Regions from separate parts of the Halobacillus naozhouensis genome, predicted to be linked through region 1. Evidence: riboswitches for the same ligand, from Rfam matches in the RefSeq annotation. Region 1 holds a riboswitch; the other holds the start of a gene.
The links. Region 1 has a riboswitch for glycine ahead of serC (3-phosphoserine/phosphohydroxythreonine transaminase). Riboswitches for the same ligand answer to the same signal wherever they lie in the genome.
Positions count from the first base shown of each region.

Region 2: it holds a riboswitch for glycine, as region 1 does, so the genes downstream of both, gcvT (glycine cleavage system aminomethyltransferase GcvT) here and serC (3-phosphoserine/phosphohydroxythreonine transaminase) in region 1, are expected to answer to the same signal.

Region 1 is NZ_CP121671.1:1,495,910-1,512,092, forward strand. Features, by position in the region: gene P9989_RS07865 (hypothetical protein) at 1-1,795, shown strand, start outside; glycine riboswitch at 2,639-2,718, shown strand; gene serC (3-phosphoserine/phosphohydroxythreonine transaminase) at 2,836-3,918, shown strand; gene P9989_RS07875 (phosphoglycerate dehydrogenase) at 3,933-5,132, shown strand; gene P9989_RS07880 (GMC family oxidoreductase N-terminal domain-containing protein) at 5,287-6,975, opposite strand; gene P9989_RS07885 (hypothetical protein) at 6,982-7,596, opposite strand; gene P9989_RS07890 (hypothetical protein) at 7,826-8,023, shown strand; partial or broken gene P9989_RS07895 (shikimate kinase) at 8,068-8,294, shown strand; gene P9989_RS07900 (DinB family protein) at 8,387-8,863, shown strand; gene P9989_RS07905 (AraC family transcriptional regulator) at 9,464-10,339, shown strand; gene ymzB (protein YmzB) at 10,395-10,748, opposite strand; gene P9989_RS07915 (MBL fold metallo-hydrolase) at 10,935-11,864, shown strand; gene P9989_RS07920 (nitroreductase family protein) at 11,937-12,458, shown strand; gene P9989_RS07925 (aspartate aminotransferase family protein) at 12,507-13,886, opposite strand; gene P9989_RS07930 (MurR/RpiR family transcriptional regulator) at 14,061-14,927, shown strand; gene P9989_RS07935 (hypothetical protein) at 14,970-15,173, opposite strand; gene P9989_RS07940 (ferritin-like domain-containing protein) at 15,254-15,700, opposite strand; gene P9989_RS07945 (DNA polymerase IV) at 15,862-16,183, shown strand, end outside.
Region 2 is NZ_CP121671.1:2,389,455-2,405,637, forward strand. Features, by position in the region: gene P9989_RS12565 (Na+/H+ antiporter NhaC family protein) at 1-1,325, opposite strand, end outside; gene P9989_RS12570 (response regulator) at 1,459-2,079, opposite strand; gene P9989_RS12575 (sensor histidine kinase) at 2,057-3,412, opposite strand; gene P9989_RS12580 (M20 metallopeptidase family protein) at 3,565-4,758, shown strand; gene gcvPB (aminomethyl-transferring glycine dehydrogenase subunit GcvPB) at 4,837-6,300, opposite strand; gene gcvPA (aminomethyl-transferring glycine dehydrogenase subunit GcvPA) at 6,293-7,642, opposite strand; gene gcvT (glycine cleavage system aminomethyltransferase GcvT) at 7,662-8,762, opposite strand; glycine riboswitch at 8,826-8,926, opposite strand; glycine riboswitch at 8,930-9,022, opposite strand; gene P9989_RS12600 (DEAD/DEAH box helicase) at 9,191-10,834, shown strand; gene P9989_RS12605 (YqhG family protein) at 10,831-11,634, shown strand; gene P9989_RS12610 (YqzE family protein) at 11,708-11,890, opposite strand; gene comGA (competence type IV pilus ATPase ComGA) at 12,080-13,066, shown strand; gene P9989_RS12620 (type II secretion system F family protein) at 13,149-14,105, shown strand; gene comGC (competence type IV pilus major pilin ComGC) at 14,120-14,422, shown strand; gene P9989_RS12630 (prepilin-type N-terminal cleavage/methylation domain-containing protein) at 14,385-14,864, shown strand; gene P9989_RS12635 (type II secretion system protein) at 14,854-15,174, shown strand; gene comGF (competence type IV pilus minor pilin ComGF) at 15,158-15,574, shown strand; gene P9989_RS12645 (hypothetical protein) at 15,543-15,995, shown strand.

The sequences.
Region 1 (16,183 bases):
AACTATAGCGATAGCGTTAATTATTGCTATAGCTCTTTTTTTGTTTGTTTATTTTATTGACCACCCAAAACCTGGTTTTGAGTATATTAATAAAAACATTGAGCATTTACTTTCATTTAGAGAAGGCATTCAACAAATTTTGTTTCGTTTCTCCCCCTTTATAGTTACAGTAGTAATCGCTATATCATCTTTAACTGTAAACTCTTTTACAGGCTCTTTTTTTGCGAATCTTATTAGTGATTTAACCTTAAAAATTTTAGTGGGTTACACAACAGGTTTTTTACTTTTTCATACATTAACTGCTTGGTTTATACCGATCAATTTAAAGGATCAAACCACTATAGATTTGAAAGAGAATTTAGTGTCCCTTATTTTTTTTGATGCTTCTATAGCATTTATCAACATTCTGTTGGCAATATTGGTCAGTATACATATATTTTTTTATTCTTGGCCAAAAACTTTAAAGGATAAGTTTGCATTATCCATTAAATATTATTTGAATAAATTAGATATTGGCTATTCTGAAAAAAATACGAAGAAGAAGAAGAAAATTGATAAGTATAAAAGTATAATGAATCGCTATATAATATGGTTTACAAACCTACTATCTAACTCAATAAAATCAAAAGATTTTGAAGTGATTGAGGGGATTGTAGTTGAGTTAATAGATGTTTGGAAGTTCATGATACAAATTAATGAGGAAAAGCAATCCAAATTAGATAAAGAGTTTTATAAACTTCTAGACTTGATTGACGAAAATGGTGATTACATCGAAAAAAATAAAGTCAATGATGAATTCGCTGAAGTGTTTGAAGAAAGTCTTGAAACAATTATTTCAGTTTTTACAAACGCTTTTAAGCAAGGTTATGAAGAAAAAGAATATTTTGTTTGTGAAATTATTATCGATAAATTATATCAATTTACAATAGGCAATTCAGGGACGCTAAGTAGAGATGATTTGGAAAAGGTTTTAGATATTTATAGTAGGTTATTTGAAATATCTATAAAAGATGAAAGTGATAAAGACTCTCTTCTATCCACAAAAATAATAAAAAGTACTAATTCCATTTATGCTGATAACATACATAAAATAAATGATTTAAGTATCTATTTTAGTTATCTATATAATAGTGTCGATAATGGGGAATATAGGTTTCTAAATACTGCCTTAGAGTACTTCGGGAAAATATTTGATGAAGAAAATCTTAATAGCAGTATGTACAATGACACACTTAATCAGTTATATAAACTAATGCTATTTTCATTGAAAAAGAAGAGAATGCGTAGCTTTGCAAACTTAGTTAGGTTTTGTGTTACTTCTAATCTTAACTTAACTAAAATTAATGATATTTTGGTAAAGAATATTAAAACCGAAGATTCATCAATATTTGATGATGTATTTGAAGAGTTTGGGTTGTCTGATAAAAGATTAAATAAAGATCCGGACTACTACAATAATGTGAAAATTTATGTTGTCTGGTACAGTTATTATCTATTGCAACGTCAAATTAGTTCTGACAGAATTGCTCAAGAATATCATAATCTTACCGTGGCTAATATAAAAAACAATGTTCCATTTAAGTTTGTAAGAACGTTGTTACTAGATTTAGAAACACATTCTGACAGCTGGAATACTCTATTTGTAAATCAGTGTTCTCACTTTTTTCTATTAACGTGTGGATTGTTGGTGAATAAACGAGATATTAATCAGAAAGTAGAAAACCAATTAAAAAAATTGGCGGAATCTTCATATCTTAAGGAATTAACTTCTTATGTAATAAAGGGTAAGACTTAGATTCATAAGTAATGGAGATAAGAAGGCAAGTATGATTTCTCCCAGCGTACAAGGTTTTTTGTGGCTAACAACGTTCCTTATTTTATACTCTTAGAACCCCAGTTGCTAACTTCTAACTTTATAAAAAAGAATTCCTCCTATCTTTACTATCGAAAGTTTAGGAGGGTGTCAAGAAGAACTAGGTTACTTTTTTATGAGCTCTCAATAATTTGAGAGCTTATTATTTTTGCTGAAGTGGACCATTTGTGGACCAAAAACATAATAAACTTTCAAAAGTCATCCTAATTAGTCTGATTTACAGTTCATAAAAACTGATATAACAGCGTTCTTTACTGGAACGTCTGAAGGCTTCCTACCCGGTCATTCACCTTGACAGGGTGGAGGTCGTTGGTTCGAGCCCAATCGGAATCATCCATCAAAGTGCCGGAATGGCGCGGTTTCCTAAAAAGGGGAGGCCGCGTCATTTCTTTTTATGGGAATAGGATTACATGGGCGTTACCCTCATTAACCTGGGTAGAAAATAAACCTCTCTTTCTGATATAAGCACGTTGAGGGTAACTCTGATTTGAATGAAACAAACACGAATGAATATGATTAACTCATTAAAAATATCCGTATTTGATCACAACTCCTTCACACCAACAAGGAAAGCGCTATCATTAGACTGGCGGGGAAAAATGTTTGGTTCACCCCTCTTGAGATGTTGAGCCAGATGATTTATAATCCAATAATACAATCTTTATTATTTTCAAAAAACGAACGATGTTTTTTGGATCTATTAATCTCATACTTTTACAAATGCATAGTTAGCTAGCGTTGATTGTTATGGGTCACACTATAACAGGAGCAATTTCTGGAGAGAATGCAATTCGTTGCATCGCCGAAGGGTTCACAATCTCAGGCAAAGGGACAGAAGAATAATAAATACTTATTTGTTATTCTGACATCTAAAGAGGCTGGGGACCCCCAATCTCTTTTTTTTATATTCTATATCGAATATAGAGGAGTTCTAAACAATTGAATGAGGGAGTTAGGATAACATGGAGAGAATTTATAATTTTTCAGCAGGTCCTTCCATACTGCCACTGCCAGTATTAGAGAGGGCGCAACGGGAATTAGTGAATTATGCTGATTCAGGCATGTCTGTGATGGAGTTAAGTCACCGGTCTGAATTATTTACAGAAATTATTACGGAAGCAGAGCGGCTGCTTCGGGAACTAATCGGGATCCCGAAGAATTACAAAGTATTATTTGTGCAAGGCGGAGCTTCACAGCAGTTTGCCATGGTGCCCATGAATCTTCTTAATAAAAGTGGAAAAGCGGATTATGTCAATACAGGGTCATGGTCGAAGAAGGCGATTAAAGAAGCTGAGAAATATGGTGATATTCGCGTCATCGCTTCTTCAGAAAATGCGAAATTTACGCATATACCGACTGTCGACAGCAGTATGATAGATCGAGAAGCCGATTATGTTCATATTACGACGAATAATACCATAGAAGGTACAGCTTTCCACGATATTCCTGATACGGGAGAAGTGCCACTTGTAGCGGATATGTCATCTAATATTTTATCTGAGGAATTAGATGTCTCTCAATTCGGACTGATTTATGCGGGGGCGCAAAAAAATATTGGTCCTGCTGGCCTGACCGTTGTGATTATTCGCGAAGATTTAATCGGGAAAACTCCAGAAAACTGTCCGGCCATGCTCAATTATGAAACGCACAGTGACAGCGGATCTTTATATAATACGCCGCCGACATTTGGAATTTATATGGCAAAATTGGTTTTTGAATGGCTCAAGCAAGCTGGCGGGCTTAAGGAAATGGAGCGTATGAACCGTGATAAAGCTCAAATCCTTTATGATTCCATTGAGAAGTCAGATCTGTTTACTTCTCCTGTAGATAAGGGCAGCCGTTCGATCATGAACATTCCATTTGTCAGTACGTCGGCTGAGGCAGATGCTGCTTTTATTAAGGAAGCTAAAGCGAAGGGGCTTGAGACGTTGAAAGGCCATCGTTCTGTAGGCGGCATGCGTGCCAGCCTTTATAATGCGATGCCGATAGAAGGAGTCGAATCATTGGTTACGTTTATGGAAGAATTTGAACATAAATATAAATAAAAGGGGAGATCAAAATGGGCACGGTAACGGTAAATCAGGTAAATACGATCAAAACGTTTAATAACATTGCACAGCGTGGCTTGGACGTATTCGACAAGGTGAATTATACAATAGATAATGAGAGTCAAAGTCCTGACGCGATTGTTGCTCGCAGCTATAACATGCATAATATGAAGTTTGACAAAAATCTAAAAGCCATTGCAAGAGCAGGGGCTGGTGTCAATAATATTCCCGTTGAAGATTGCACAGAACGTGGAGTCGTCGTGTTTAACACACCGGGTGCTAATGCGAATGCTGTAAAAGAAATTGTGCTGACCTCATTGATGGCATTATCTCGTAACCTATTTTCAGGTGTATCCTGGGCCAAGACGTTAAAAGGAAAAGGTGAAGAGATACCGAGTCTTGTGGAAACGGGTAAGAAACAATTTATCGGGCAAGAAATTAAGGGAAAGACTCTGGGTGTCATCGGTTTAGGAGCGGTTGGTTCTCTCGTAGCAAATGATGCACTGGACCTCGATATGGATGTGATCGGGTTTGATCCCTTTATTTCTGTCAACACAGCCTGGAATCTTTCACGCAATGTACAACGCGCGATGTCCATGCAGGAGCTGTTTGCTTATTCTGATTACATTACTGTTCATGTCCCATTAACGAAGGATACTAAGGACATGTTCAATGAAGAAACATTTAACACGATGAAACAAGGTGTAAACATTTTAAACTTTTCACGCGGCGGTTTGGTGAACGAAGAGGATATGGCTGCTGCCCTTGAAAGTGGTAAGGTTGGTAAGTATGTGACTGATTTTCCGAATGAAAATATCCTGGAAATGAAAAATGCGATTCCGCTTCCGCATCTTGGTGCCTCCACTAAAGAATCAGAGGAAAACTGTGCCATTATGGCGGCGCGTCAGGTTCAGGACTTTCTGGATACAGGAAACATTAAAAATTCAGTAAACTTCCCAAATGCATCTCTTCCTTATACAGGGAAGCGGCGTGTGACAGCATATCACCAAAACGTTCCAAATATGGTGGGTCAAATTACGTCTGCTTTATCCAATTACAACTTGAACATCGCTGATATGGTGAATAGAAGCCGAGAAGGTTATGCCTATACGATGATTGATATTGACAATGAAGTAAACGGGGATGTTCTTCCTGAATTAGCAGATAACATTGAGGGGATTGAAGGGATGGTTTCGGTCCGGATTATTTAAATAAGTAAAATTAATTGCCAGAACATTTATGCGCTTTTTGCAATAATGTTCTGGCTATTTTTGGGTTTGTGAAAGTTTTTGGGAGGCTAAACCAGGTATTTAAGAATCACGCTGGAAAAACTTCACTACAAGTTAACAAGGTGGTTCAAGAGATTTAAAAGTATTTCTTATAGATTTGCTCGGCAGTCCTTACGGCTATAGCTTGAGTGGTTAACGTTGGATTTGCACTACCCAGTCCATTGTTCAGGACACTGTTATCTGCTATAAACAATCGGTTGACTTGAAATGATTCACAGTTTTGATCAACAACATAACCCATTCTCATAGTACTCATGATATGAATCATCATACCGTCGGGCCAATCTGAATGGATCACTTTTCTTGCCCGAGCTTGAAGGAGAATGTCTGCTGCGATTTTTACTAATTTTCGTTTTTTTCTTAGTGTGTTTGTGGTCGGAGTATAGCGTATCGATGGGATGGGTCCATTTTCGTCAGGAGTTTCGGTTAAAACCGAGACGCCGTTTCTTATATCAACTTCGTCATCCGTACAAATTAGGATATTAAGAGAGGATTTATAATCTCCCATTAACTCTATTAATTCTTTCCCCATTACCCGTCCTTTTTGAATACCATATTGTTCCGACTGCGTTGCTCCTGATTTTCCTAACGCATAGGTAAAGCTTGCCATTAACCCTGGGCTGGTTCCAATGGTTTGAATAGATCCTAATCCGGGGTGATCTAACCTGGCACCTGATGTATGGCCGACAAAGGGATTAACCTCAGAACATCCCAGTATGGGGAGCAGATCTTTTTCATTAAAAATTCCAGTAACCATATCCATCTGATGATTCACTAGGCCCCGGCCAACCCATTGATTAACAGGCAGAGAGGAATTGAGCCACAATCGTGGGGTTTCAATCGCACCAGCAGCGACAATAATGCAGTCGGCAAATAATTCATCCCGTACCCCTGTCCATGTGTTTCTCACTTTTACTCCAATAGCCTTTAGCCCTTCTTCAGGGTGGTATTCAGTGATGATGTTATACGAAAATGTGTTAGGGAGGATTTCCACATTACCGGTTTTTAAAGCTAAAGGCACATAGCTGACATTGGTAGAACGCTTAGCAATTTTATCAACGGATGGGCCTATGGGACAGCCATTTATACAATGGCCCGCAAGTGTACAGCCTTCCATCCATGATAGCTGCTCCTCAGAGTACGCTGGATTAAGAAAATTTGCATTGGGAGGCAAAATCGCATTGGGCTGCGGGCGGAATCCAGGAGCCTCCACATTAAGAGTAGCTAATAGATCCCAGCCGGCTTTTCTTGCTCCAAAATAAAAAAGCTCTTCTTTAGAGGTAGTGGGAGCAAATTCTACGGGAAGTTCAGCTTCAACTTTCTCGTAATAAGGAACTAATTCATGATAGGTCAGCGGCCATTCACTATCAATTGAGGCTGGAAATGCACGGGGCGAATTGGCTAAATAGTGCTGAGTAGTGCCTCCCACCCCGGAATTTTGCCATACAAATCCCCTTTGCTGGTATGATCGATTCCAGGGCGGGTGCTCACGGTTGGCAGGCCCCCAACGCAGTTTGCCTGTTATTTGGTTATTCATATTATTTTCCAATCTATTATAATTCTCCTTAAACAGCCCCACATCTAAATCATTAGGACATCTGCTGGAAACGCCACCTGCTTCGGTATTCGGATGTGGCCACATCTTATTTCCGTACCATGGGCCAGCTTCCAGTATAAGCACATGCAGCCCCTGTTCACCAAGTTCCTTTGCAATAACGGCTCCGCCGCCACCTGCCCCGATCACGATCACGTCCTGTTTTTGCATAAGTAATCACTCCGACTTTAAGTTTTGCATCTTTAATAAAAAACCTCTGAAATCTCGATAACCAAAAGAAGGTCCGGGATATCCTGTATAGGTCCAACTGATGGGATAGGTGCGAAGCTGTCTAAAACTAGGTGGATTACACCGAGTATCACCATATCCAAACCATTCAGAATAATAGCCGAAATAGGTTAATTGATAGATAGAATCGATCATTATCCGTATTAAGACAGGATTATTTTGATAAGGAACTGGAAGAGTATCAAGAGGCACTTGTAGATTATGTAAGCGGTCGATGGCCATTAGTCGGTCCTTCCTGGGTAACGTTGAAAATAGTCCGTTGCAGGGAGGAAAGGAATAGGCGGACAGTAAATTGTAACGTTCCTGATATTCATAAAAAGCTGATAAATCAAGAAGCTGAGAGGTTTCGCTCGCTAATGGTGTTGGCAGGTTGTCAAACAACATAAGCAGGTACTCCCAAACATACAAATCCACCCCGCCATACTGAAATGTCCACCCAGATGGGGATGTCCTCACAATAGATGGAATAAGAACATCCACAATAGCCATAAAATTTAATCGAGTAGTGTACGCCCAATTACGGGGGTTAGTTGATGATAGCATGTCACACCTCTTTATTTATCGATTCTTAAGGGGATACTTTATTTTAGACTTTGAGGGGAATAAATATGATATTAATTGGTCGATTTCGCCGTAGAGCATGTCATCCTATATTGGAAGGATTATTGAAAAAACTGACTGTACATATTTAGCGGCCAAAATATGGTAAAATATAGTCGGTATCACAAAGGTTTTTTAAAAAGAAGTATTGTTAGGGAAGGTGGGAGTTTAGATGAATCGTAAAACAAAATCAATAATTGGATTAATAGGGTCTCTGATCGTATGTCTATTTGGTTCATACCGCCTAGTGGTTGAAGCCCCTTACACTGAGAGTTTATTGATTGTTCCAATAGCGTTTGCGGTAACAGGTTTTATAGGGATTATTGGAAATGCAGGTAATTTAAAAAAGATAAATAACAATTCTCATTAAAAAAAGCAGTGAAGTTTATTACCAGATTTAGGTGGTGTCCCGTTTTGAAAAGGAATTTCCCTAATAAAATCCATATTATTGGTTCAGTGGGGAGCGGAAAAACAACGTTAGCAAGGGAGTTGTCTGAAAGCTAAATATCCCTTTTTATGAATTAGATAATGTAGGTTGACAACGAAACAAATATGGTGATAAAAGAAGAACAGATAAAGAAAGGGAGGAATATTTGGGTTCAATTGTTCGTTCCAAAAAGTGGATTATAGAGGGCGTGCATAAGGTCTATCAGGATGGACGCTATACGTTACAAAATTGATCTTTATGATCGGTAGTTAGGTCACCCAACGCTATGCTTAGGAGTGTGAAGCAATGAACGTTTTGATAGAACAGTATAATTGGATTCGATGTACGAGAGAAAAACTATTTCATTATTGTGAAACGATAACCCCAGAAGATTATACGTGCGAACTTGATCAATTTGGCTGGGGATCCATACGTAATTTGCACGTACACGTAGCGGAATGTTATCAATCCTGGCTTGGGAACTTTGGCCTTGAAAAAGGTCTTTCGTTGGCGACGCCGGACCTTGTGAGCAATGTGGGGGAGATGAGGCGGATTTTTGAAAAGGTAGACAGGCTTGTTATTGAGTTTCTTGAGAAGTTTGAAGGGCAGTGGAACCTTGGTATTTCAGGGTCTGTACCATGGCATGATGAGGAAGAAGAGCTAACTCCTCTCTGGCTTTACACTCATGCAGCTACTCATGAATTTCACCACAAAGGGCAAATCGTAGCGATGAGCAGGCAGTTAGGGTACACCCCGGATGATACCGATCTAATCGAGCCGTAATCAGAAGAATAGGCTAAAAGGCTTCATGTTAAATTTTATGGATGAAACCATTCAAGCAAAATGGCAGAATGACACGGTTTCCTATTAGAAGGAGGACCGTGCCATTTTTTATAATATGTAAATATTTTCTTTACTGGCTTGGATTGCTTGCAGTGTCACCTTGCTAAATATGCTGCTTTAGAAAAGTTAAGCCTGCTTGCGTGATGCGAGGATCTGATAAAGAAACAGTTAGAAAATCATCTGGCCCTTTGTTTAAGCCAAAACCTGATGCGAGACGGCATTTGAGCGTATGTTCCAGGACATCATAAAAGGATTCCTCACTTAGGTGACCTTGCCAGCGGTCGATCTGCTTTGGGTACTGATGAATTTCATTAAGGATTCGCGCGACTTCGCCATTAAATTCCTCACTCGATTTAAATATGATGAACACTCCTTTCTAGTATCTAGTCTACTAGAATTGCGTTGACTATCATAGCTCAAAAAAGAGAGCTGATGAATAGGTGTCTGCTTCTTTGTACAGGTAACCCTGCACAATGGAGCACGAAATGTCGGGGGGAGGCCATCTATTCCTGTTACTCTGAAAAGGAAGGAGGTCAGCTAATGGATTCGGTTAAGAGTATGAATGAAGCCATTGATTATATTGAAGAACATCTTCTGGACACCATTGATTTGAAGGAGACGGCGAGAAGGGCGTTTTGTTCTGAGTATCATTTTAGTCGGATGTTTTCGTTTCTTGCCGGTGTTTCGTTATCGGAATATATACGCCGCAGACGACTGACTCTGGCGGCATTTGAGCTCAAAAACAGCTCGGGAAAGGTTATCGATATAGCGTTGAAATACGGCTATAACTCACCAGATTCTTTTGCCCGCGCATTTTACAACGTTCACGGCCTTACACCGTCTGAAGCTAGAAAAAATGGCCATTCTCTCAAAGCTTATCCGCGAATGACCTTTCAATTAGCCATTCAAGGGGGAGAAGAAATGAACTATCGAATCGAAGAAAAACAGCCATTTCGGATTGTGGGCACGAAGAAAAGGGTTCCGATTATTTTTCAGGGTGAGAATCCGGAGATCGCAGCGATGTGGAAAACGTTAAATGAAGAGACAATTCGTAAACTTAAGGATCTTTCTAACGTCGAACCTGAAGGATTGATTCAAGCATCGACGAATTTTTCTGAGGGCAGGATGGAAGAAAAGGGGGAGTTAGATCATTATATCGGCTCCGCTACAACTAAGGAAGCGCCGGAGAACTTCGATCAGCTTGAAGTCCCGGCAACGACGTGGGCAGTATTTGAGGCGGTCGGTCCGTTTCCTGAGACGCTGCAAAACGTGTGGGGACGCATTTATTCGGAATGGTTCCCGTCCTCCACCTACGAACAAACAGAGGGACCTGAAATGTTGTGGAACGAGCATATGGATGTCAAGTCCTCAACTTTTACAAGTGAGATTTGGATCCCCGTTGTAAAAAAAGTATAAGGGCTTACACTCAAAAATCCCCATTCCTGGGTGCAGGAGGGGATTTTTGTGTTGCCTATTGATCGATCAGTTCAATTCTGTAAGTCCCACGCTCTGTGATTAACGAGAAACATGATTCATCAAATTGATATAAGCTCGTGTCTTCGAGGGGGATTTCGTAAAAGGATGACGGCAGCGGCTGGGGGGCGGGCGTTTCCGTTTGAATGGTTCCCGTGCCGTTTAATTGTAAGGCATGCATCGGTTCGTACTCGTCGAGGCGTCTCGTATTCGTTTCATAAGAGATTGAATTCAGCTGCATGAAGGTTTCGTCGTGATCTTCGAGTTCTTGTTTAGACACCTTAATCGTTTTTCCACTCCACTGCTGCAGCAATTCATTAAATTCCTCAACGGATAAGTAGTCTCGGCTCATAATAATCCCTCCTAATCCTTAGATTTTCCTAAGTGGCCTGAAATCATACGAAGGAGGGTCTGGAACGCTTTTGTTCTTGAATTGTCAGACAAATTAATTGACGACAGTTGTGTATAACAGCTAAAGTTACCGATAATAGGAACTATTTTATTCCAATCTAGAACGTGTTCATTAAAGGGGAAAGCTATGTTGGAAAAAATGACTAAAAACATCGATAGACTGGTGATTCCATTTCCATCAGGGATGCAAGAAGTGAATTGTTATTTGATCGAAGGCGATCAAGGCTACACGGTGATGGATACAGGCACTTATTCCAACGAGGCCAAAGCAGGGTGGGAGAAAGTGCTGAGGTCAGGGATGGTAATCGAAAAAGTTGTCTTAACTCACACCCACCAGGATCATATTGGGCTTGCGAAGTGGTTTCAGCAGGAGAAAGGTGTTCCTGTCTATACTTCGACGATTAGTTACAATGCAATGAAGAAACGCCGAGAGACGAATGTCAGGCACAACATAGATCATTTAATCAAACGTCACGGTGGACTTGGAGTTCCCGAGAAAATGGCTGATGATTCGTTTATTTATGATTTTGAACCCGATGGATTGTTTGAGGAAAACGACAAGATTCTGCTGGGGAATGATGTCTATGACACGATTTGGACGCCAGGCCATGCTCGCGATCATGTTTGTTTTTACAGTGAAGAGAAGCAAGTAATGATTATTGGCGATCATCTGTTGAAACATATTTCACCTGTGATCGGGCTCTGGTTAGGCGAGGAAAGTGATGTCTTACAGGATTACTATGATTCGCTTGAGCGCATCAAGACGTATCATGTCCGCGTCGCGCTGCCTGGTCATGGAGAGCAGATCGATCATTTAGCTGAACGGGTGGATGAAGTCAGGGAGAGACATGACCAACGCCTTCAGGAAGTGTTAGATGGAATTCATAATCAGTGGAAAACAGCCCATGACATCTGTCAGGACATGTATGGGATGTTACATATTGTTTTATGGTTAAGCCCGTTCATGGCGACGCTCACCCGATTAATTTATTTAGAAGGGCTTGGAAGAGTAGAACGGAAAACGGTTGATGGAGAGGTGTTGTTTCGGGCATGTTGAACGGGTTTTGCAAGACTTCAACAGGGTATAAAACTTGAAGGAGTTATTTTTTTACAAATGAGGGAGTTAAGTATGGATGTGCTAGAAGCAATTAAGGCTCGAAGGGAAATTACATCTTATAAGGAGAAGCCGGTTCCCGATGATATCCTGCGCCAAGTGGAGGATGGGGGCGTTTTTGCTCCAACAGGCAATAATCTTCCGTCTAAACACTTGATTGTAGTGAAGGAGCGGGAAACGTTGGATAAGTTAGCTGAGACCACACCATATATGACTTGGTTGAAAGAAGCTCAGGCAGCTATTGTGGTGGTCGGGAAGCCGGAAGTGAGCAAATATTGGCTGCAGGATGCTTCGTTTGCGTGTGCGTTTATCTGGCTTGAGGCTGTTGAAGTAGGTCTTGGTTCAGCTTTTGGAGCGATCTATCATGCGCAGGATGAGCAAGAATCTGTGAATCGGGAAACGCATGTTAGGAAACTTCTTGGAATCCCCGAGGACTGCCGCATTGTAGCCGGTTTGGGACTCGGTTATCCGGATCAAACGCCAAAGCCAAAGACTCACATGCCGAGAGATGAAATCGTCCGTTATGAAACTTTTTAAAGGAATGTGAAGGAATCCCTCTGCAGATTTATGCAGAGGGATAGTTTTTCAGGTGAGTTTTGATAAGGCTTGTTCATAAGCTGCGAGTGTGTCTTGTATTTCCTTTTCCCCGTGAACCGTTGATAAACTGTAACGGTTTAACGGCTTCGTATAAATGCCTTCATTTAACAGAAGAAAATCTAATTCTTTTCTCATAGAAAAATTCGCCTGTTGAAAATCACGGTGATTCCCTATCGTTTCCTTATCGGTGATCACTACATTGAAAATAGAACCGAGGCCAATTGTCTGCATGGAAATTCCGTGTTTCCCAAACAGCTCGCTGAGGCCTTTCTTTAACTTATTGGTCATGGTCACGACATGGTCCATTTCCTGTTCAAGTACGTTAATGGTGGCGAGTCCGGCGGCGAGAATAGTTGGATGGCCGTTGTATGTGCCGCTATGAAACAGGACGTCTTTTGCTTGGGATGATTTACTGTGGCTTGAGTCGAACACATCCGAATTGGAAGTAGGAGCACTCGTCATGAGTACGTCCTGCTTTCCTCCCACAATCCCCACAGGAAAACCACCGCCAATTACTTTTCCTAATGTAGTAAGATCAGGGGTGGTTCCATAAACGGCTTGGGCACCGCCGAGCCCAACACGAAACCCTGTCTTGACTTCATCAAAAATTAGCAGAATGCCGAGCTCTTCTGTGACCTCTCGGAGTCCTTTCATAAAGGATTGATCAGCTGGAATAAACCCGCTTTGAATAGGCTCCAGGATCACCGCTGCGATATCATCTTTCTTTTTCCTCAAAATCTCTGCCGTGGCATCGAGGTCATTAAATGGCAGCACAACAGTGTGTTGCTGGTGATACGGATCGACTCCTTTTGATTCGATGACGGATGCCGGCTCCGTAGCGGGGCCGGCGTTGTCGAGTGAAGGATTAACACTTAAGAGGACCTGGTCGTAACCTCCGTGGTAATGACCTTCAAACTTGGCGATTTTATGCTTGCCTGAGTAAGCATGTGCCATACGGATGGCTAAAAGGGTCGCTTCTGTACCTGAGTTTGTGTAACGAACTTTCTCCATACTCGGATAGTGCTGCATGATTTTTCTCCCCATTTCCACCTCGAGTCGGTGTGGAGTTCCAAATAAAACTGTTCCATTGGCCTCCATCTGGGACTGGATGGCATTGGTTATGGCTGGATGTCCGTGTCCAAGCATCAGGGCACCGTAGGAGAGGAGGTAATCCACATATTGATTGCCATCGATATCATATAGTTGCGCGCCAGCTCCTTTATCCATAATAACCGGATAAGGATCAAAGGCTTTAATATTAGCCGTGACCCCGCCGGGCATAACGTGTTTGGCTGCTGCTGAGAATTCCTTGGATTTGGGTGTTCTTCTTAGGAATTCGGACAACGCTTCGTTTTTTGTTTGATGCATACACTCCACCTTCTTCAGGAATATTATATTACCTAATTTATTTATTATGAAATTTATATTTCATTTTACATCGCTGACTCGAATTTGTGAATACTAATTTTCTTTTATATAATGAATATGAAATTTATATTTCATAAATGCTTGGAAATTTTGTAATAAAGGGATAGATAATGTATGGAACACAATGTTTATCAGCTCATGGCTGAAAAAATGCCGCTCATGAGTAAATCACAAAAGAAAATAGCGTCCTATGTATTGGAGCGAACCAGTACCGTTCCATTTCTAAATGTAGCTAAACTGGCGGCGGAGGCTGAAGTAAGTGAGGCAACGGTTGTACGGTTTGCTGTTTTTTTAGGGTACTCCGGCTACCCAGAACTTCAGCAGGCTATGCAGCATGCTGTTAAGCAACAATTGTCCACGACAGAAAGACTGAAGATGTCTTCGGAAATGGGGGAGGGAAGAGAGCAGGCGGTCTATGATCTGTTTCATAGTGACCAGGAAAATATTCGCTTAACAATGGAACAGTTAGATGTAACAGCCTTTTTCCGGGCTGTTGAGGCATTACTTGAGGCAAGGAACATTTATATTTCTGCCAATCGAAGTGCCGCTTCACTCGGTGTATTTCTTCAATACTATCTCAGTGTCATGTTAGGCAACGCTGAAAGAGTCGGGACGGTTGAAAATAGTGCGGAACAGTTGTACAAACTTGGGGAAGGAGACGTGGTATTTGCGATTAGTTACTCACGTTATACACGAAGTACGATCAACATGGCATCCTATGCAAAGCAGCAGGGCGCCACAACGATTGCCCTTACTGATTCCTTATTGTCCCCGCTCATCCCGAATGCGGACATAGCGTTGACGGCTTCAAGCCAGCTTCCGTCGTTTATTGATTCATTCGTTGCCCCATTTAGTGTAGTCAATGCGCTGGTGGCAGCGATTGGGAAGGAAAGAATGGCTGAAGTAGAGGAGCGTCTTGGGAAATTTGAAGACATCTGGGATGAGCTGGATATTTTTTATAAGGAAGAGAGAAAAACATAAAAACACAACCCTTACGCAGGGTTGTGTTTTTTTAGATCCGAGCTACAGGCTCTGATTGTCTTTTTTAGAGTTTTTTAATAACGTCATCGTCTTGCGTAGATACGCAAATGCCAAATAGCCGAATCCGATCACAAGCAGACCGCTCAGTACCACCCAAGCTCCGTTCAGCCATTGTGGAACAAAGAGGGTAAGAAGCGTTAGCAGAATCGCTGCGACCATAAAGGCAGATAATAAGCGAACGATCATAAGGCTCCCTCCAGAACTTAATCTATTTTCTTTATTATAACGCTACGAGATCTCTTTTGTCGAAGAGGGATGGAAGAAAATCAGGGTGAGCCTATAAAATAGAGGAACCATACCGCATGATTTTGTTCATCTGCTGATGCGCGTCTGAATGATTCTTTGATAAACACATCGTGTGCTTTATCGGCTATTTCTAAATAAAAGTCCACTGTTTCCTGTTCATCTTTAAAGGCTGCTGTTATCCCTTCCCTATATGCGTTCGGGCATTCTTCGATAATTTGAGGGACAGGTTGTCGTCCTGTCAGGATGGTGTAGATTTTCTTAAAGGTTTCCAAATGATCCTTTTCATCTTGAAGGATTTCGCGAATCTGCTGCTTCTCTTCTTTCTTTGGTGCGATCTCGATTAGTTGGCTGTAACACGCGACTGCACTGTATTCCCCATCGATGGCCTGTTTAATGTCCCGAATTAGGGGAGCATCGTATGGAGTACGATAATTTCCATAAGGATTGTAATATTGGTTTTGATACATGAGTTTAATCCTCTCCTATATTGACGGTCTCATGATTCAGCATATGCCCTGTCGTCAGGCAAGTGTACTTTCTTTTTTTAGTGTGGTGTAAGTTTCCAGTATACATCTTGAGGTCCCTTACATATAATAGGAACAAATGTTCGTGGAAAAGGTGAGGAAGAATGGACTATTCAATTTATCCTAGAAATGATGTTTTGTGCATTGATATGAGATCTTTCTATGCAAGTATCGAGTGCGTCAAGCGCGGGCTCGATCCGAAGACCGCATTGCTGGCGGTGGTGGGGGACACAAACAGACGCGGCAGTATCGTTTTGGCTGCCTCGCCCTTTCTTAAAAAGAAGCATGGGATCAGTAATGTCAGCCGCTTTTTTGAATTGCCGGAGGATCCGGAATTGGTGATTGCTCCTGCGCATATGGGTGACTATCTGGCCGTATCCGTAGAGATTACAAAGATGATGAAGAATTTTGTACCCAAGGAAGCGA
Region 2 (16,183 bases), 890 kb from region 1:
GCAGCTGCAAGGAATGGGTCTCCTCCTGTTGCGATCATCAGCGATACACCAATCGGCATCATAATGGCCCAGGTTCCAAATGAGGTTCCCATCGAGAAAGCCACAAATCCCGAAATAATGAAAATGGCTACTGGGATAATACTATTTGGTATGACACCCGCTGCCACTTCCTTAATATATAGAGCAGTTCCAATCCCTTCCGGGGCTCCAGCCCGCATAATGTCCCCTAATGTCACAGCCAAAATAATAATGACTCCACCAAGGATAACGGTCTTACTTCCTTCAAATAATTCATCCAGAAATTCATGTGCCGACATCAGCTTTTTCGAAGTATACTTAATAAAAGCAATTACGATTCCTATGGAAAAGCTCAAGATTAACATTTTATTTCCATTAAGAGGAACAGTAGGAACATCGACAAAGTTAGTAACTGTATAATTCCATAAGCCTAAGAATACGAGAATAGCAACAGATACCCCAAGTGGAAGAACCATATCCGAAACGGTTCCGTTAAGTGAGCTTTTTTCGGAGGAAGATTGGTTATTTTCTTCCTTCGCCGCAGCGATCTCACTTTGTGCATTGATCCCCTTTTTAGCTCTCTCTTCCGCTCTTTTCATAGGACCAAAATCCTTAATTTTACCAGCTGCATACAGATACACTATAATTAAAATAACAATATTATAGAAGTTATAGGGTACCGTCTTGGCTATTCCCATAATTGGATCCTCTACACTTGGTATATTATCTACCATTAACGCCCCCATAAAGGCCACCCATCCCGAGATAGGAACAAGCACATTAATCGGTGAAGAAGTAGAGTCCAGAAAAAAAGCAAGCTTCGCACGAGAAATATTCATTCTGTCATAAATTGGCCTAAATACCGTTCCAGTCGCCAAGGAACTAAAGTATGCACTAGTAAATAAAGAGCTACCCATCACGGCCGTCGAAAGTTGCGCACCCTTTTCACCTCTCACCTTTTTGGAAAGCCATTTACCAAAAGCGTAAGCTCCTCCAGATTTGTTCAGAACTCCTATAAATGCCCCTAGAAGAAAAACAACAATGATAAGTTCTGCACGACCTGCTCCCTTCACCAGTCCCATTCCTCTTATCCCTGCTTCGGGATCTGCAGGGTGACCTGCGATAGCACCAAACATATTAATAATCGAAAAAATAATTGCATGAATAACCCCATTATTCTGAATGTCCATCATCATCGTTCCTATTAATATACCTGCTAGCAAAGAAGGAACAACCCTTTTTGACCATATCGCTAAAGCCAAAGCCAAAATCGATGGCAACAAGGAAAATATTCCGAAATGATCCATGAAAAAGACCCCTTTCTCTATATTCGTTTCCGAATAATTTTAATTGTTCGAAAACTCAGTTCAAATTATAGTAAAAGGATAGGCTTGTTCACAGAGAAAAGAATGAAAAAAATGGACGACACCGAACTAGTGGCTACTTCGTATACCAGCGATAAAGTTTCTTAGGGCGGCCAACCTTCTGGTGACTCTCTATCAGTTTGACCTTTCCCTCCTCAAGCAATTGCATTAAGTATCGATACACCGTAGGATAGGCTAGACCAATATCTTTAGATAGCTGATCAACAGACTGTGGCTCACTATGCTGAGTAAGGAAGTCAGTAATATGGGACATTGTCTTCTTGCTAATCCCTTTTACACTGTAAACATCTTCTTCTGAAGCATGAAAATCTTTAATGTTCGAAAGCTGAACGTGTATTTGGATACGAGATATGATGTCAGGAGCTTTAACCGGTTTTAAGGCAAAGTCTGTTGCACCGGCCTCGAGAAAAGCGTCAGCTACCTCCTGACGTTCGTCAACAGTCAAAACTAGAATCGGAATGTGACTATTCATTTGGCGTAACTTTTTAACCGCTTGTAACCCATCCATTTCCGGCATGTGGTAATCCACTAATACGATATCATAGGCATCATCCAGAAACATTTCCATTCCTTCACGTCCATTTTCTGCTAAGCTGGATTCCCATCCAGCATAGTTAGCTATTTCTCTTAACATATACCTTAATGACTCATCATTATCGATGATTAGAATCTTCATAGCGTACACTCTCCTCTAGTACAGTAATCCAAAACGTTGTTCCTGCATCAATGCAAGTTTCTATTGATAAATCAGCCTCATGCTCTTCGACGACATTTTTCACAAATGTTAACCCTACTCCCGGATGGGCTTTAGTGCTATATCCCGGCTCCCATATATTATTCTGTTCCCGCTTTGAAATTCCTCTGCCGTTGTCTTCCACCCCCAATAAAACGTTTTGGCCCTCTAGTTTGGAATGGATCGTTACTCGGGGGTTCGATACCTGCCCGACAGCATCAGAAGCGTTATCAATTAAATTTACCATAGCTCTCGTCATACGAATCTTATTAATATAAATTTCAACATCTTTGTCGGCAAGTAAATTAAATTCATAGGATGTTTCCGAATTAGAAAGTTTGTTTTGGCGTACATAATTAATCAAGGAATCGAGTGTGCACCAATTTTTACTCTTTTGATTCAATATTTCAGATACCATGCTATTTGTTGATTGAATCGAAGTGGATATACGCCTTGTGTATTCTTTAATGTCCTCGTCCGTTGTCTTCATTTCAATAAGTGAATTCAGTCCTTCCATTAAAGCAAGCGGTGTCTTTATATCATGAACAAGGTGAAGAGCCTCTCTGCCAGACCTGGATTCGACTATCTCTCCGTGCGCAATCCTGAGGTCCTGTGTCATCTGCCACTTTTGTTCCGAAACAGTCAGATAGATAGCTAGTGCTAAAGCATTCACCATAAAAACCGTACAAAGAACGAGACTATAAAAAGACAAAACTCCTCCGAATTGCAGTTCTAAGGCTATGTCTTTGACTTGGGTAGAGATGGGGCCACCTCCAAAACCAAACACCGTTAGGAAAATGACCATATCAAGCCACTGAAATCCAAACAACAGCTGAACTAAAACAAATGATTTGAATACGGGGCGCAGCCGGCCTTTCCCTATCAAATTTAGTAAAATAATCGACAAAAGCAGCAACAAGGCTGGACCGCCAAAGTCGTAGTTCAATGGATTATATAGATTAATGATTATATAGACAAGCGGGATAATTAGAAGAGGAATCACTACCTTCATCCATTTTTTCTGAAAGTGGTAGCTCAATTCGTCACCAAGAAGAAGCGCACCTATATAATGGGGCAGCGCCCGAAGGGTATTTAACATGACCAGCACAAAGACGGTAATCATCAATGTACTTGCGGAGGGGTTCCTATTCAATTCATCTAGTAACGATGTTAAGCCTACTTCATCCGCACCTATCCAGAGCGGCATTGTAATCCCTATAACAATCAACAAAATTTTGATTAGAATACTTTTATTTCGTAACCATAGATGATCCATTCAGATCCCTCCTTCGAGAAAAATATGAAAAATAATTGTTTTTATTTTTATAGGTATGAAACACTTTAATTACTGCCTCTTTGCAGTCGTTTTTAACAATTCAATTTATCATTTTATACCCATTCCCGTCGAGTGAACAGGAGGATTTTTTAATGGATACATTAATAAAGCAAGCAAGAAATTTTAGTAATGAACTAACCGAATGGAGACGTTGTTTACATGAGCAGCCTGAAACTGGCTTTGAAGAGTATCATACTTCTCAGTTTGTTCAAGAAAAATTAAAGGAACTTGGCTATGAACCAGAAATCATCGCTAAAACGGGAGTTGTGGCTGTACTAAAGGGACAACATCCTGGTCGTACAGTCGCTCTAAGAGCAGATATGGATGCACTACCTATACCTGACGAGAAGACAACAGCCTATGCTTCAAAGATAGAAGGTAAAGCTCATCTATGCGGGCATGACGGACACACCACAATGCTAATCGGCGCTGCGCGGTTGCTAAAAGATAACCCTCCTGAAAAGGGAACGATTAAATTTATCTTTCAACCAGCTGAAGAAGGGTTGTTTGGAGCGCAGGCGATGATTGAAGAAGGCGTATTGGAACACCCAGAAGTCGATGTTATGGCTGGGTTGCATGTTAACCCGGATATAGAAACAGGACAAGTCACTTGTGCTCAAAGTGAGGCTTGTGCTGCCGCTGACTTCTTTAATTTAGAGATTATTGGCTCAGGAGGACACGCAGCTCATCCACACAAAGCAGCCGATTCCATAACGATAACAGCTGAGATCATAAGCTCTCTTCAGCAGCTGGTGAGTCGTCAGATCAACCCACTATCACCGACCGTCTTAACCATCGGACAAATTCATGGTGGAACCGCCGATAATGCAATTGCTCCAAAGGTGAAAGCCGGAGGAACTGTGCGAACACTGGATCCTGAAGTCCGGTATTCAATTGAAGAACGAATGGAGCAGCTCATTCGTGGGATTTGCCAGGCCTTTGGGGTAGAATACCGTCTGAATTATAAATACTTTTATCCCCCGTTAGTAAATGATCAATCCCTTCTGCCTTCAATAGAAAAATCTGTGGAACGTGTACTAGGTAAAGAGAGCTTTTCTGTTGTTAAACCCTCAATGGGCGGCGAAGATTTCTCTTTTTATGCTGAAAAAGTTCCGGCCATCTTTTTCAGGATCGGGGTACGGAGTCAAGATAAAAGAGCTACCTATCCTTTACACCATCCTCTTTTTGATTTAGATGAAGAAGCTTTACCTAATGGCTCAGCTATTCTTGCAGATTGGGCCCTATCAATGACAGTCGAAACTCAAGATTACATTAATAATTTGTAAATATGAATCGATAACGAATAATAAAAGGGAGTATTCCAGAGGAAAACTCAGGAACACTCCTTTTTTGTATTAACCCTATTAACCTTCTTTACTGTAACGAAGAACAGGCTTTCTAGCTGCTGTCGTCTCATCCATACGACTCACAATCGTGGTGTGAGGAGCGTTTTGAACCAGTTCGGGATCTTCTTTCGCCTCATTTGAGATTTGAATCATCGCATCAACAAACTCATCGAGGGTTTCTTTAGACTCCGTTTCTGTTGGCTCAACCATAAACGCCTCATCCACATTTATTGGAAAATAAATAGTTGGCGGATGATATCCAAAGTCAAGCAGACGTTTTGCCATATCAAGCGTACGTACTCCAAGTTTCTTTTGCCGTTTGCCGGATATTACGAACTCATGCTTACAATGCTGATCATACGGTAAGTCAAACTCCGATTGAAGTCTTCTCATCATATAGTTCGCATTTAGTACGGCATATTCACTCACTTTTCTTAAACCTTCTGCCCCCATCGTACGAATATACGTATAGGCACGAACGTTAATACCGAAGTTTCCGTAGTAAGGCTTAACGCGTCCAACCGATTGCGGGCGGTCTCCGTCAAACACAAACATATCATCCTGCTTTGTTAAAATCGGCTTAGGCAGGAAAGGTTCGAACTCTGCGGTCACACCGACCGGGCCTGATCCTGGTCCTCCCCCTCCATGTGGTCCTGTAAATGTTTTATGAAGATTAAGGTGAACGACATCAAATCCCATATCTCCAGGCCGGGCATAACTCATAATCGCATTTAAATTCGCTCCATCATAGTAAAGCTTGCCGCCAGCATCATGGATAATTGCAGCCATTTCTTCAATATCTTCTTCGAACAAGCCGAGTGTGTTCGGGTTTGTAAGCATAAGGGCTGCTGTCTTTTCATCGACTACCCGCTTTAAATCCTCTAAGTCTACAAGCCCTCGTTCGTTCGTCTTAACGGTAACTGCCTCGAAACCCGCCACCGTAGCTGAGGCAGGATTCGTCCCATGAGCTGAATCTGGTACAATTACTTTCGTTCGTTGGAAATCACCGTTCCCCTCATGGAAAGCACGGATCATCATTAAGCCGGTCCATTCTCCATGCGCTCCAGCAGCAGGCTGCAATGTAACCGTATCCATACCAGTAATTTCAGCTAATGTTGTTTGCAGATCGTACATTAAGCCTAGAGCTCCTTGGACCGTCTCAGGAGCCTGATAAGGATGGATATGACTAAAGCCGGCAAGCCTGGCCACATCCTCGTTCATCTTCGGATTGTATTTCATGGTACAGGACCCTAACGGATAAAATCCAGAATCAACCCCGTGATTTCGCTTAGACAATGCCGTATAGTGACGCATGATTTGCAGTTCACTCACTTCAGGAAGATCCGGTTCATTTTTTCTAATATACGCTTCTCCCAACTGTTCTTCTACGTTTGTCTCTGGCACATCTAATTCTGGCAAGCTAAAGCCTGTACGGCTCTCTTGACTCAATTCAAATATTAATGGAAAGTCTTGATTAGCCATGAATATCCCCCAATTCTTTTACAAAGAGATCAATTTCTTCTTTTGTGCGGATTTCCGTAATTGCAATAAGCATGTGTCCTGCTAAATCATCGTAGTCATTTCCCAAATCGTACCCGCCGATCATTCCTTTTTCCAGGAGCTGCTGATTAACCTTGGTAATATCTCTGTCAACATTAACCACAAGCTCGTTAAAAAATGCACCTTGATAAGGAATAGTAAATCCTGCAGATTCCAGTTGTTGTTTCATATAAGAAGCTTTCTGCATATTCATCCAAGCCATGCGCCTCAAACCCTGTTTTCCTAAAGACGACATTGCTACTGAAGAAGCCAGCGCATTTAAAGCCTGGTTTGAGCAGATATTGGACGTTGCCTTATCTCGACGAATGTGTTGTTCACGAGCTTGTAATGTAAGTACAAAACCTCGTCTGCCTTCTTCATCTTTCGTTTGTCCAACTAGGCGACCGGGTACTTTGCGCATAAGTTTCTTCGTTGTGGCAAAATAACCACAATGTGGTCCACCGTATTGTGCCGGAATGCCAAATACTTGCGCATCACCTACTACGATATCTGCCCCGAATTCTCCTGGCGGGGTGAGATACCCAAGAGCAAGCGGGTTGCTGGAAGCAATCAGCATCGTTTTCTTCTGATTATCTACAAGTGAGCGCACTTGATCCAGTGGCTCTATTTGACCAAAGAAGTTAGGATACTGTAAGACAACACTAGCTGTGTCCTCATCCAACTCCCTCTCAATTTGGTTAAGATCCGTAACGCCATCTTTATGGTCTATCTCAACGATTTCCACTCCTGGTCCTTTAACGTAAGAGTGAATGACCTCCATAGATTCCGGATGGATAGCTTTTGAGACTAGAACTTTTTTCTTTTTCGTTTGCCCGGCAGAAACATTAACTGCTTCAGCGAGCGCAGTACCCCCGTCATACATAGATGAGTTGGCTACGTCCATTCCGGTGAGCTCACAAATCATCGTTTGAAATTCGAAAATCGCCTGAAGCTCTCCTTGAGAAATTTCTGGTTGATAAGGTGTATAGGCCGTATAGAATTCGGATCTGGAAATCACATGATCTACGATAGATGGAATATAGTGATCATATACCCCGGCCCCTAAAAAAGAAGTATGTGACTTCACATTAACGTTTTGTTCTGCAAGTTGAGTAAGTTCTTTCATTAAAGCAAATTCATTCTTTGGCTCTTTGATATTTAACTCGCCTTTATAGCGAATATTTTCCGGAATGTCAGCAAATAACTCATCTGTTGATGTAATACCGATCGTCTCCATCATCTGTTGTTTATCACGTTCTGTCATAGGTAAATAACGGAATTCCATGACTCTTCCCCCTTATGGCTTATCGTTTATAAAAAGGTGTAGCGACAACTTTTGCCTGTAATTTTCGTTTACGAACCTGAACGGTGACTTCTGTCTCTTCCGTCGTGTAATCAGTATCCAAAAGTGCAAGACCCACATTCTTACCTAACGTAGGTGACTGAGTTCCCGTTGTAACAAATCCGATGATCTTATCCCCATCCAATACTTCATAATTTGTACGCGGGATACCTTTATCGATCATTTCAATACCGACTAGTTTTCGGCTTGTTCCTTCCTCTTTTTGCTTTTTCAATACTTCTTTGCCGATAAAATCTGCATCTTTCTTCACTCGAACTGCAAAAGAGAGACCTGCTTCGATCGGAGTGATTTCTGGACTTAATTCTTGTCCATACAATGCCAGGTTCGCCTCAAAGCGTAGTGTATCCCGGGCTCCCAAACCGATCGGCTGTACACCGGCTGCTTCCCCTTTCGACAAAATAGCCTGCCACAAAGCTGGGCCAGACTCAGCAGGGAGATAGATTTCAAAACCGTCCTCCCCCGTATATCCCGTGCGTGAAACGATAGCTTTATCCTCCACGCCTTCAAAGGATACATCCTGCAAGAAGCGGAAAAATTTAATAGAAGAAAGGTCGGCTTCGGTCAATTGCTGCAGCGTTTCTTCTGCACGCGGTCCTTGAAGAGCAAGCTGAACGTAATCATCAGACACATCCTCAACGGTAACGTCCCCTCTCTGATGATCCTTAAGCCATTGCACATCTTTATCGCGGTTAGCCGCATTGATGACGAGCAGATATTCGTTGGCATCAAGCATATAAACAATTAAATCGTCTACTGTACCGCCGTTCTCATAACACATAATTGTGTATTGTGCTTTACCTGGTTCCAATTTTGACACATCATTCGTTAACATGCCCTGTAAATAATTCAGACTATCTTTCCCTTTCACCATTACCTCACCCATGTGAGACACATCAAATAAACCTGCCTTAGTTCGTGTTGCTTCGTGCTCTTCTTTAATGCTTGTAAATTGAACGGGTAAATCCCATCCGCCAAAATCGATCGTTTTTGCTCCTAATTTCTTATACTCAGAATAAAGTGGTGTTCGTTTCAATTCAGCCATCCTATCACTCCTCCAAGAACTAATTAAGCATAAAAAAGAGACTCTACCGCTTTTTACGGGAGTCCCTGTCCATTCACCAGAAAGTTTCACGCTACCCTGACGTCGTTGTCAAAAATAGTCGCTTGCTTCTTGGGTGGTTTACTATATGTAAACACTCTCCAGAGCTGCGTCCTACAGAGGTCTTTTTGCCTGAGAGATTCACAACTCTAAATTGTTTGCTCCTTCGGCGCTACATCAGTAGTCTCTCCCCCTGCAGTCATTCGCAATTAGTATTTTATTAGATTAATTTGGGCATACTAACCTGTAAAGTTCATACGACAAACTCTCTTAATTTTCAGGTTCATTATACCATAGCGTTGCAAAAGAGCGAATGCAGAATTCGAATTTATATGAATTCTTTTGATAATTCCCTCCAGGAGGTGGATCCGATGGTAGAAATTCTACACGATCAAGACTATATAGAAACGCTTTCCAACAACCTTTCTCAGCCAGATTCTTTATGTTCATGGGACGAATTTAAGCTCGGGTACAAAGCTTTACAATACCGGTCAGTTCCTGAGTTTAATGGTGTACTCTCGACGAAACATTTACCCCATGTAGACTTTCTAGACCATCAAATTCAAGCATGTGAGAAGGTTATCCATGAAATGAACGGAAGAGCTATCCTAGCCGATGAGGTTGGTTTAGGAAAAACTCTTGAGGCCGGACTTATTCTAAAAGAATACATGATCAGAGGAATGGCTAAAAAGGTCTTGATTCTAACACCGGCCTCTCTCGTCAATCAATGGGTACAAGAATTAAATGAAAAATTTTACATCCAGGCCGCAACGCCGAGAAAGAAAATGGCTGCCTGGTCAGATTGGGACATAACCGTCACCTCAATTGATATGGCAAAACGTGAAAATCATAAAGAGGAAATTCTGTCTATCTCCTACGATATGATCATCATTGATGAGGCTCATAAATTAAAAAATCATCAGACAAAAAATTATCAATTTGTTAAACAGTTAAAGAAAACATACTGTTTGCTGTTAACAGCAACACCCATCCAAAATAATTTAAGTGATTTATTCAATTTAGTTTCTATTCTTAAGCCTGGATATCTAGGTGATTTAGCAACATTTAAAAAGAAATACCGCAAAACCTCACTCGATCACTCAGAGTCGCATCAGCACATCCACTCTCTGTTAAGTAAACTGATGATTCGAAACCGAAGGAAGGATACTGGATTAGATTCTTCAAAACGACATGTGACTAATGTTCGACTCACATTCACAGATGAAGAAATGGACATGTACGAAAATCTGGCAGCCTTGAAGTCTAACTCTCCTTCTTTTACCTGGCTGACGTTGGCCAAGGAGCTATGCTCTACTAGAGAGGCCTGCTTTATGTCTCTGCAATCCATGCAAAATAAACAAGAAGACGAATCACCATTATTAGCTGACCTTATCGAAAAGCTTGGGACACTCCCACACCACATTAAAGCAAAACGTGTTGTTGAGATTATGGAAAAGTCTGAAGAAAAGTTTATTATTTTCACAGAATACCGGGCCAGTCAGTTTTATTTACAGTGGTATTTACAGCAGCACGGAATTACCTCCGTTCCCTTTAATGGTAAATTCAAAAAAAGTAAACGTGACTGGATGAAACAGCTGTTTAGGACAAAAGCACAAGTAATGGTTGCTACGGAAGCTGGGTCTGAGGGAATTAACCTCCAATTTTGTAATAACATGATTAACTATGACTTGCCCTGGAACCCGATGCGTCTTGAACAACGAATTGGGAGAATTCATCGATTTGGCCAGGAGAAGGATGTTCACATTTACAATTTTGCGATTGAAAATACGATTGAGGATCAAATATTAAACCTTTTATATGAAAAAATTGAAATGTTTAAAACCGCTGTAGGAGATCTTGATAATATTTTAGAAAACATTCCTGGAGGGAACTTTGACAATCAGATTCAATCAATCATGAGTCAATCTGAGAGTCAGGGAGAGATGGATATTAAATTGAAAAACCTCGTAAGTTATGTTGAACATACTGTGAATGAGCGGAGGGAATTGAGTTGACATCAAGTACGTATTACCAATTTGCAAAAGACTTCTTTTCAACTCATGGGTGCAGCATCTTGGAAACATCAGAACGTTCCATGGAAGTACAGCTAACAAGTGACATGGATGAAGCACTAATGAATCGGCCGTTTTACTGGCATTATATGAAAAAAATGAACCGGGTTGGAGAAGCGATGAAGCTTACTTTTACAGATGGGCTTATGGAAGAGAATAATGGGATCCACCTGCATGCCGGAACACCAAAACTTCATCAAATGTACCAATTAGCCATTGACCGCTCTTATTCTACGAGACTTTATGAACACTTGTCCGCCTTGACCGTCAACCAACCCCTGCATCCATGGATGGTATTGAATATTAAAATCGTATATCGCGGAAAACAAACACGGGATGAAATATTGTCGGTCGGCTTAAACCTTATAAATGGTGCCCTGCTATCAGGGATGGTGGATAAAATTTGGGAGATTGATTTCTGCTCAACCGTGTCTGATTTTAGTTTTCCGATGACCCCTGTTGTGAGAATGGAAAGTGGATATCAGCGTATTCTTAACTACGTAAAAGATCAACTTGCTTCATTGCATGATGAATGGGCAACAGAATCTCTTAAACAATTGGATAGTGAAAAGGACTTGCTTCATCACTTTTATACGTCAGATGACGTGGATGAGGATTATTACGAAAAGGAACTTGATCAACTGCAAGTAAGATACAAACCAAGAGTCGCTATACACGTTGCCAATGGGGGATTATTTTACTTGTCACAGGAAACCAGTCAAAGTTTGTTTCGTCAAACTTAAGCCATTAGATAAGGAGAGCTCATCGATATATCTATATAGACAAAAGCTAAAGAGGCTGCTATCTAGGCCTCTTTTAACTATGCCTCTGCCACCTTCTCTTCATCATTTTTAGAGCAAAAGGAATGATACCAAACCAGTAAGATGAGCTGCCTTTAGATGTTCTTTGAATTCTTCGATCGTGTTTTTCCTGCTTAGACCGATGCATATACTTCATCATCTCTTCAGTAAGAAACTGAACATACTCATTTTTTTTCATAATGAATCCCTTCCTCGTTTTATGAATTATCTGTTAGTATGCCCGGGAGTGTATTTCTTTAGACAACTCCCTTCTTTCGAGCACTTCCAGGTACTTTTAGGAAAATATTTTATATTTTTTCAAAAAAAAGAAGGATTTACGCATAGTTTGTCGAAGTATATTACAAAAGAAATGAGGTGATATATTACTGTGAGTCACATTGCAAAGTATGCTCAGGATCTACTGGTTTCGGCAATTCAGCAAACTGCGTCGGACATTCACTTTTCCCCATACATCGAGAAAACGGATATCCATTTCCGCATTCATGGCCAACGCATTTTTCATTCCTCTCTGCCATCAGCCTCTTATCAAAAGTTACTTGCCTATTTTAAGTTTATTTCCGGAATGGATATTGGCGAAGTTACAAAGCCTCAAAATGGCATCATTGAACACAGGCTGAAACAACATCTTTTTAACATGCGCTTGTCCACCCTCCCGATTATTGGCTGCGAAAGTCTAGCAATTCGAATCCTCTCCCCCGACAGCCAGCTTCAGCTGGAGCAACTCTTTCTTTTCCCAAATCAACTAAGACAAATTAAAAGATGGCTTACCTTTTCAAGCGGGATGATTTTATTCACCGGGGCAACCGGGAGCGGTAAAACGACAACATTGTATGCTTTGCTTCAGTCTTTATTAAACCAACACTCCTTCCAGGCTATAACACTTGAGGACCCAATTGAGAAGAATTTAAACAATATTATTCAGGTACAAGTCAATGAACGAGCGGGAATCACTTATGATGCTGGTCTTAAAGCAGCTCTTCGACATGATCCAGATTTACTCATGGTTGGAGAAATTCGTGACAAGGAAACAGCACACTTTGCGTTTCGCGCTGCATTAAGCGGGCATTTGGTGATCAGTACAATTCATGCAAAAGATGCTTTTGGCACATTAAGGCGGCTGGAGGAAATGAAAATTAAGTCCTCCGATTTAGAACAAACTTTAATCGCGATAGCCGCCCAGCAGCTCCTTCCGCTAAAAACGAACGACTCACTACCTCGAAGGGCAGCTATTGTTGAGCTACTTGATGGAAACACACTCCAACAAGCAATCAAGGGCTCACCCCCTAATAAGCACGCACACTTTCAATCATTTCATTCTTTAAGGAGAAAAGCTTATGCCCTCGGTTACATCTAAACTTTTTTCTCGTGGTCCAGAACAACCGAAAAAACTCCCCATTCGTAAACAAATCTTATTCCTACGAAGGATCTGCCACTTATTGGACAGGGGGTTTCCGTTACTGGAGGCTCTTAAAATGACCAGTTGGGATCCATCTTTAGCCCCAATCACCCATACGATAACTGAACAACTCAAGAGCGGTCAGCCTATGGACACAGCTTTCAAACAGGCCAGTTTTTCCAGGAATGTTGTGTCCTTTCTATTTTTCGCACGTATTCATCAAGATCTACCCTCAATGTTTATGCAATGCGCTGACTTGTTACACATTCAAGAAGAGTACACAAGAAAGCTCAAGCAAGTAATGAGGTATCCGCTTTTTTTACTCATCTTTGTAATTATCGCATTTAGTGTAATAAAGCGTACAATCATCCCAAGTTTTCAATCCTTATTTGAGAGTGAGGCTTCTAAACCATTAAGCTTGATTGTATTAAATACGATTGATGTGGGGATAACAGGTTTTTGTTATATGGCCGTTGTGATTATTTTAGCGTTGGTTCTATTTAAACTGTACTTACCTAAGCTGACTATTGGCCAAAGGCTGAAAGTCTACGAAAAGACCCCTCTCCTTAAAGAATATCAAATGTTCACCGTTACTTTTCTTTTTTCCACCCATCTAAGTTCTCTGCTCAAAGCTGGCTTATCACTTAAACACGCCCTGGAAATCATAGCCGGGCAAACTAAATATATCATCCTGTCTCATTATGCAAAGGTGATTTTAGCCAGACTGAATGAAGGCATGCTTCTCGGCCAGTCTGTCCATCCTTGTTCATTAATTAAAGGAGATGTAACAACTATTTTTCATCACACAAATGATCTTGATACATTAAGCAAAGAACTACAAGTTTATTCAGAATTACTCATTGATCAGCTAAAAGAAAAGCTAACCCATACGATGCAGTTCATACAGCCTGTCTTCTTTATGATCATTGCCTGTGTAGTTATTCTGATTTATGCCTCCATCATGCTGCCCATGTACCAATGGATGGAACAAATATAGAAGGGAGCACTCCATTGAAGAACCAAAAAGGATTTACTCTTATCGAAATGCTCATCGTGCTTTTAATTATATCGGTATTGCTCGTAATTACGATTCCTAACCTCGCTAAAAATAACGAAACGATCCGGTCAAAAGGATGTGAAGCACTCGTGCTAACTGCGGAAGCTCAAGTACAAGCCTATAAAATTGATCAAGATACATTTCCCGAATCACTAGATATCCTTGTGACTGAGAAGTATTTAAAGCAGAAAACATGTCCAAATGGGAAAGAGCTGAACTATGTACCGGACACAGGTACAGTCACCAATCCGAATTGATATGAATCAAAGTCAAACGGGATATACGCTCAGTGAAGTAATGATTGTTCTCGTGGCATTTTCTGCAATCCTGGCAGTTGTTGTCCCCTTTCATCATCAAGTTGTAGCAACAGTAAAAGTTACCCATTATTTGGAACAGATAGAAAATGATTTGCTTTTAGCGCAACAACTCACTATGCAACACCATCCCCACTACTGGGTTATGATCCGTCCTGATCAACGCGATTACTACCTTTATGACTATGCTAATAGAAAAATTTTGCTACACCGTAAATTTCCAAAGGAATGGGCAATCCGTTTACCAACACTTGAAATCCCTATACAATTTAATGCCTCTGGTTCAATTCAAAATCCAGGAACGATGGTCTTACTTACTCCTAAAGCTAACTATAAACTAACCTTTCCTTTTGGTAAAAGCCGGGTAACGATTCATGAACAATAAAGGATTTACAGTTGTTGAAGTCATCTGTGCATTTGGAGTATTGCTAATAATAGCTACATCTATCCTTCCCTTATTAGGAGAATTAAGGCTTTCACAAAAAGAACTTGCAGAGGAACGAGCAATCATTAGCAAGCTGCAGAATGAACTATTGAAGTACAAGCTTCACCCGAGAGAAGAGTATCCCTTTACTAAGGAATATGATTTGATGACGGTAACTTATAAAAAACAGCCATCCCTTCTCGAGGCATGCGCAACATGGGAAACTCGGCGTGATCATAAGGAGCTGTGCTTGTATGCTAGCCGGCAATAACAGAGGATTTACATTGATCGAATCACTATTTTGTTTAACATTGCTTTCAGTTCTGCTAACCTTAAGCCTTCCTTTGCTTAAATTTATTGATAGTCCTGCCTATTCTGCCGATCTGTCCGCACATCAATTTTTCACCTTTATTGAAGGAGAAATCAATCAATCGTTAAAGGTGATCTCCTTAAACAACGAACTATCTATTACCGATCCTGATGAGCGGCTCATAACGATCTCAAAGTATAATGATGGTGTTAGAAGGCAAGTTGACCAAACTGGACACGAACTGCTGATTACAAACATTCAGAACCTTACATTCACTCAGAAAAATCATCTTCTTACTGTATCTTTAGTTCTTAAGGATGGGACGACATATGAAAAAGTATTATATTTGCCTCCTCAGTAATGAGAGGGGAATTATTTTCCCCTGGGTATACGCTTTAGGCAGTATCCTCATCTTGCTAACCGTCTTTGCTGCCGCACAGTATAAAAGTCAAATTCTTTCCACACATGTGTTAAAAGAATATTATCAACTTCAGAGTCTCTTCCATTACAGCCATGATCAGCTGTTAGTAAAACTAAACGGGCAAACGCATTATACTGAAGTCCTTTCCGAGCAATTTATCCTTCCTTTAGGTCAATCAACAGTTGATTGCACACTTACTGCGGGAAGATATGACTGCAAATGGCAACTAAAATTAATAACAGGAACTACAAAGCAAATTAATCGTTTTTACGAATTAAGCCAGTACAGTTCAATAAACGCGGCTGCACATAATCGCAGCCGTGTTTTATGTTTTATGCATAATGTATCTCTTTTTCCATAAGACTAATATAACCTTATAACCTCTACTTCTTGGGGATAATGCCGCTTCAATGTATATAGTTATAATCGCTTGATACCCGCACATTAAACTAGGTGCATTAAACTAGGTGCAGTAATCCATTCCAACAAAGAAGCGGGATTCACTAACAAGATTTATTTACATTCCCTGAAGGGTCGTTTATAATATGA